Methylomagnum ishizawai: one gene and its partner. The main gene of each other region encodes a partner of the protein of the gene in region 2 in a complex. Links are inferred from orthologs where the notes say so. Each region holds a gene or a part of one and is shown on either strand. Other genes may lie near its edges.

Region 1 (3,390 bases), 590 kb from region 2 along the record:
CAACGCGCCGGTTGATTTCGCGGATATCGCGGATCGACAGCCGATATTCCCGCTCGACCCCGACCAAACGGGCCTGCGCCGCCTGGATATCCTCGGCATAACCGGCAAGGGCGGCGGCATAGGGCTTGCCGGAATCCAACCATTGCCGGACCAGATCGGGGTCGGTTTCATGGCCGACGAAGCTGGCGAGGAATTCCGGCCTCGGCATCCGCGCCTTCTGCACGCAGCACTCCTGGATGATGCGTTCCTGCCCCCGGACCTTGTCGAAAGCGCCATGCAGGACGTCGGTCAATTCCTTGAAGAACTGCGGGGTCTTCTTGAACTCCAGGAAGTTCTCGGCCAAGGCGTCGCACGCCTTTTGGGTCTTGTCGTGGTGGGGGCCGTATTTTTGATGGGCGGCGAGAGCGGCTTTATGGCGCTTGGCGAATTGCTCCAGCTTTTGTTTCACCAACTCGGGGTCGGGTCCGGTCTCGGCATCATCGTCGGCGAGGATGCCGGGATCGGCTTCGGTATCGGCGTCCTCCTCCAAGGGCGGTTCACCGGCGGCGGCAGGATCGAAGAAATCGGAAATCAGGTCGGACAGGCGGATTTCGCCGGCTTCGACGGCCTCGAACGCGGCCAGGAAACGCTCCATCGCCGCCGGGAACCGCACCAGTTCGTGGGCGGCGAGGTTGATGCCTTCCTCGATACGCTTGGCGATACTCAATTCGCCCTCGCGAGTCAGCAGTTCGACCGTGCCCATTTCGCGCATGTACATCCGTACCGGGTCGGTGGTGCGCCCAAGTTCGGCGTCCACCGATGAGGCCAGGGTGGCCGCGACTTCCGCCGCCTCCTCCTCGTCGTCCTCGCTGAGGACCGTACCATCGGCGATCAGGTCGGCGTCGGGCACGTCTTCGTGGACCTCGATGCCCATGTCGTTGATCATGCAGATGATATCTTCCATCTGCTCGGGATCGACCAGATCGCCCGGTAAATGGTCGTTCACCTCGGAAAAGGTGAGATACCCCTGTGCTTTGCCCTTGGCGATCAATTCTTTGATCTGAGATTGTTGCTGTTCCAGACTCATCAACCCAACCCGCTCGGCTATTTATGGTGAGACTTTCCTATACCCAAATTCCCCATGAGTTCCCAAATCGCACAAACCTATCGCTTGCCTCCCGTTATTTGATTTCCCCCAACAAAGTCAATAATTCTTCCCGCTCCTCGGAGCTTAAGACCGTCAATGGCTTGCTTTGCAGTTCATCGTACCTCTGGGCTTTGAGTTGCTTTTCGAGCTTCAACAGGGTATCGGCAAAGACTTCCGGTATTTTCTCGGGCGACACCTGAGTATCGAAGCCCAGCAGCGCCGCGACGGTCCTGGCGTCCTGGGAATCCCGGAAATACTCCAGGATCGCGCCCGGCGTGAGGCCGGGGTGTTGGTCCAGCAGGCCGAGAATTTGGGCGGCGAGTCGGCCCCCTTTCCCGGTTTGGATCAGGTGCTGGCGGGTTGGTGCGGCGATGGCGGCGGCGAGCTGCGGATTTTGCAGGAGCAAAGCCAAACACAACCTTAACAAGGAAGGTGGGCCGCGCTTGCCGCCGCCACGCCGGGTTCCGACAAGCTTAGCCGAATTACGGGGCGATTCTAACGGCGTCTGGCCGGCCAGTTCCATCAGTCGTTTCTGCATCATTTCGCGCAGTTCGCCGGAAGGCATTTGCTTGATCAAGGGTTTGGCCTGATTGATGAGGCCCGCCTGGTCCCCGGTATTGCCGGCCATGGCCGTGAGGTTCAGCCCTTGCGTCAGCCGCTCGAAGAAATAATGCGAGAACGGCTTGGCGTTCTTGATCCGCGCCAGGAAAGCCTCGGTGCCTTCTTCCCGCACCAGCGAATCGGGATCGTGCTGCTCGGGCAGGATCAGGAAGCGCAATTGCCGCCCATCGCGCAGGGCGGGCAGGCTGGCTTCCAGGGCTTTCCAGGCCGCGTTGCGCCCCGCCGTGTCGCCGTCGAAGCAAAACACCAATTCGCCAGCGTAGCGGAATAACAGGTTGATGTGGTCGCCGGAAGTGGCGGTGCCGAGCGTGGCGACGGCGTTGGGGATGCCGAACTGCGCCAACGCGATCACGTCCATATAGCCCTCGACCACCAGGACGAATTCGGGTTTCCTGACCGCGTTCAGCAACTCATAGAGTCCATAGACTTCGTGGCTTTTTTTAAATGTGGCGGTTTCGGGGGAATTCAAGTATTTGGGCACCCCATCGCCCAGCACCCGCCCGCCGAAGCCCACCACCCGCCCGCGGCGGTCGCGGATGGGAAAGACCACGCGGTCACGGAACCAATCGTAGGCGGTGCCACCCTCCTTGACGGTGACGAGGCCCGCCGCCTTCAGCGTGTCCAGCGGGAAATCCTGGGGCAGGACGCGGTAGCCGGGTGGGGCGTAACCCAAGCGATAGCGTTGGGCGATCTCGCCAGTGACGCCGCGGCCTTTCAGGTATTCGACGGCGCGGGCGGCTTCGGGATGGGTTTTGAGCTGGGTTTGGTAGCAGCGGGCGGCCCAATCCAGCACGGCGTATAAATCGGCGGTCGGTTCCGGGCGCGGCGTGTCGGGTTTACCGGGGCGCGGTTCCTCGGGGATTTTGAGTCCGGCCGTATCGGCCAGGGTTTCCATGGCCTCGCGGAAACTCAGGCGGTCGTATTCCATCAGGAAGCCAATGGCGTTGCCGCTGGCCCCGCAGCCGAAGCAATGATAGAACTGCTTGTCGCGACTGACCGAGAAGCTGGGGGATTTCTCGTTGTGGAAGGGGCAGCGGGCTATGAAGTTGCCGCCCGAGCGCTTGAGGGGAACCCGCGCGTCGATCAGTTCGACCAGATCGACGCGGGCGAGGACTTCTTGGATGAAGTGTTCGGGAATCTTGCCGGCCATCGTTCATGATCCGGCGGGAGGCACGGTGCCCTGCGGCAGTCAGGCACCGAGCAGGCTTTTGACCCTGGCGCTGACCACGGTCATATCGGCCCGGCCCTGCATCTGGGGTTTCAGCACGGCCATCACCTTGCCCATGCCGCCGACGCCGGTGGCGCCGGTTGCGGCCAGCGCGGCCTGGATCAAGGCGTCGATCTCGGCTTCGGTGAGGGCTTCTGGGAGATAGGCTTGGATCACCGCGATCTCGGCGCTTTCAATCGCCGCCAAATCTTCGCGGCTACCCGCTTGGTATTGGACGATGGATTCACGCCGTTGCTTGATCATCTTGTCGAGCAGGGCGACGACCTGGGCATCGTCCAGGCTGATGCGCTCGTCCACTTCGCGCTGCTTGATCGCCGCCATGATCAAACGGATCACGCCCAGGCGATCCTTGTCGCCGCCTTTCATGGCGGTTTTCATGTCGGCTTGCAGGCTTTCTTTGAGGGAACTCATGGCG
Region 2 (2,905 bases):
TCGCCGCCATAACCCACGGCGTCGCCCGCCCGGAGTTGTTTGATGGCGATCAACCGGGTGCGGAAGGTCATGACGGGTTCGAGCCCGTCGTCCGGGCCGGTACGGTAGGGGAAGGGCGAAACCCCGTACAGCATGATGCCGGGCCGCACCCATTCCACCCGTGTGCCCGTCCAGGCCATCAGCCCCGCCGAATTGCCGATGCCGCGTTCGGGCCGCAAGCCGTCCAACGCTTGCCCGAACACGGCGAGTTGCCGTTCGGTCAGGGGGTCTTGCAACATGTCGGCGTTGGCGAGGTGGGTCATGACCGGGATGGGTTTCGACACTGCGGGGCAGGCGTGGAGCCGCGCCATGCAAGCGTCGAATTCTTCCGGCAACAGCCCCAGCCGGTGCATCCCGCTATCGAGCTTGGCCCAGACCGCCAGCGGCGCGGGCAATGGGGTTTGTTCCAGTAGATCGATTTGGCGCGGCGCGTGGATGATGGGTTCCAGGCCGTGCTGGGCGTGTGCCACCAATTCCCGTGCGTTGGCGAAGCCTTGCAGCACGGCGATGCGCTGCGCGATACCGGCTTGCCGCAGCGCCAGGCCTTCGTCCAACCGGGCCACGGCGAAGGCGTCGGCGTCGGGCAGGCTGCGGGCGATGCGGACCAGCCCATGCCCATAGGCATCGGCCTTGATGACCGCCATGACCTTGGCGGCGGGTGCGAAACCGCGCACCCGCGCCAGATTGCGGGCCACCGCCGCGAGGTTCAAGGTGGCGTGGGCGGAGCCGCTCACGGTCAGAATTCCCCCCCGCCGTTGGGCGGATAGCCCCCGCCGCCGCCGGATGGGTTCCCACCGATATACACGGTCGGGGCGTGGTTCTCGAAGCGGGTGTATTGGCCGAGGAAGGTCAGCTTCACGGTGCCGATGGGACCGTTGCGCTGCTTGGCGATGATGATTTCGGCGGAGCCTTTGTCCGGGGAGTCGTTGTTATACACTTCGTCCCTATATATGAACAGGATGATATCCGCATCCTGTTCAATTGCGCCCGATTCGCGTAAATCTGACATGACGGGCCGCTTGTTGGGCCGCTGCTCCAGGCTGCGGTTGAGCTGCGACAACGCGATCACCGGCACATTGAGTTCCTTCGCCATGCCTTTCAGCGAGCGGGAAATATCGGAAATCTCGTTGACCCGGCTTTCGCTGCCTGGCGATTGCATGAGTTGCAGGTAGTCGAGGATCACCACGCCCAGTTGGCCGCCGTTCTCGCGGGCGAGGCGGCGGCAGCGGGCGCGGACCTCGGTCGGGGTCATGGCCGGGGTGTCGTCGATGAACAACTTGGCATCGGCCAGGATGTTGATGGCGGAACCCAGCCGCGGCCAATCGTCCTGTTCCATCTTGCCGGTGCGGACCTTGCTCTGGTCGATGCGGGCCAGCGAGGACAGCATGCGCAGCACCAATTGCTCGGCGGGCATTTCCATGCTGAACACCGCCACCGGCAGTTTTTCCTTGAGCGCCACGTGTTCGGCGATGTTCATGCAGAAGCTGGTCTTACCCATCGATGGCCTGCCCGCCACGATGACGAGGTCGGACGGCTGGAACCCGGAGGTCTTGTCATCGAGGTCGGTATAGCCGCTGGGTACCCCGGTCATATGGCCTTGGCTGTGGAACAGCACTTCCACCCGGTTCACGGCGGCGGTGACCAGGGGCCGGATCGGCTTGAAGCCGGTGCCTTGCCGCCGGTATTGGTCGGCGATGCGGAACACCGTGCGCTCCGCCGTCTCGATCAATTCCGGGGTGGTGCGGCCCTGCGGGAAATAGGCGAGGTCGGCCAGTTCCGCGCCCGAGGCGATCAATTGCCGGAGGATGGATTTTTCCCGGACGATCTCGGCATAGGCCGAGATATTGGCGGCGCTGGGGGTTTCCTTGGCCAGCGAGGCCAGATAGCTCAAGCCGCCGCTTTCGTCCAGCCAGCCCAGGCTTTCCAGGGTTTCCGCCAAGGTGATGACATCGGTCGGGCCTTGCTTTTCCGCCAGCATCTTCATGGCCCGGAAAATCAGCTTATGGTCGTGGCGGTAGAAATCGTCCTCGACCAGCATATCGGCCACCTTGTCCCAGGCCAGCCGGTCCAGCAGCAGGGAGCCGAGGACGCCTTGCTCGGCGTTGACGGAAAAGGGCGGGAGTTTCAGGGCTTCGACTTGCTCGTCCCTGGAGGCATTCGGATTGCGTCGGATACGTTCTGCCATGGTCAGGGTTCAGGCTTGGCGCAGGGTTTCGATGAGGCGGGTGGTGGAATAGCCATCGATGAAGCTTAACAGTTTGACCTCGCCGCCGTGGGCCAAGACCAGTTCGTGGCCGGCGATGGCGCTGATATCGGCGTAGTCGCCGCCCTTGACCAGCACGTCGGGCAGGATGTGGCCGATGGCGGCGCGGGGGGTGTCGTCCTCGAAGGGCACGACCCAATCGACCGCCGCCAGCGCGGCCAGCATTTCCATCCGGTGGGCCAGGGGATGGATGGGGCGTTCCGGGCCTTTGAGGCGGCGCACCGAGGCATCGCTGTTGACCAATACCACCAAACGGTCGCCCAGGGCGCGGGCTTCCCGTAGATAACGGATATGGCCGGGATGGAGGATATCGAAACAGCCGTTGGTGGCGACGATCTTCTCGCCCTGGCGGCGGGCGGCGTCGAGGACCGGCAAGAGATCGGCCAGGGCGATGGCTCCGCGCCGCTGGGCGGGACCGCCCGGCAGGGCTTGGGCCAATTCCTCCAGGCCGACGCTGGCGGTGCCGAGCTTGCCCACCACCAGGCCCGCCGCGAGGTTGGCCAGCGGGGTGGCTGCGGCCAGGGTCATCCCGGCGGCGAGGCCCGCCGCCAGCACGGCGATCACGGTATCGCCCGCGCCGGTCACGTCGTAGACCTCCTTGGC

The links. The genes of interacting proteins can lie anywhere in the genome.
Region 1: the proteins of dnaB (region 2) and dnaG are in contact, whole or in part, in a crystal structure (PDB 2R6A), measured with the Geobacillus stearothermophilus proteins. The link is inferred for Methylomagnum ishizawai from one-to-one orthologs. Residues at the interface, in WP_033016901.1 of Geobacillus stearothermophilus: Ser13, Glu15, Ala16, Gln18, Glu91, Leu92, Asp94, Ala95, Val96, Pro97, Thr98, Ala99, Ala100, Asn101, Tyr104, Tyr105, Ile108; in WP_049624496.1 of Geobacillus stearothermophilus: Lys456, Leu457, Leu458, Pro459, Ala460, Asn463, Ala464, Leu467, Leu535, Leu536, Ile537, Ala538, Gln544, Glu545, Asp548, Tyr549, His552.

The regions. Positions count from the first base shown.
Region 1 is NZ_FXAM01000001.1:4,101,544-4,104,933, forward strand. Bases 530-3,390 are described here. They hold dnaG (DNA primase), read right to left. Parts: upstream 2,898-3,390; coding sequence 1,161-2,897; downstream 530-1,160. Other genes in these bases: rpoD (RNA polymerase sigma factor RpoD), read right to left, coding at 530-1,066; B9N93_RS18450 (GatB/YqeY domain-containing protein), read right to left, coding at 2,937-3,386. Also shown: more of rpoD, read right to left, coding at 1-529. UniProt on the Escherichia coli protein: RNA polymerase that catalyzes the synthesis of short RNA molecules used as primers for DNA polymerase during DNA replication.
Region 2 is NZ_FXAM01000001.1:3,508,870-3,511,774, reverse strand. It holds dnaB (replicative DNA helicase), read right to left. Parts: upstream 2,225-2,905; coding sequence 776-2,224; downstream 1-775. Other genes in the region: hldE (bifunctional D-glycero-beta-D-manno-heptose-7-phosphate kinase/D-glycero-beta-D-manno-heptose 1-phosphate adenylyltransferase HldE), read right to left, coding at 2,234-2,905; alr (alanine racemase), read right to left, coding at 1-773. UniProt on the Escherichia coli protein: The main replicative DNA helicase, it participates in initiation and elongation during chromosome replication. Travels ahead of the DNA replisome, separating dsDNA into templates for DNA synthesis.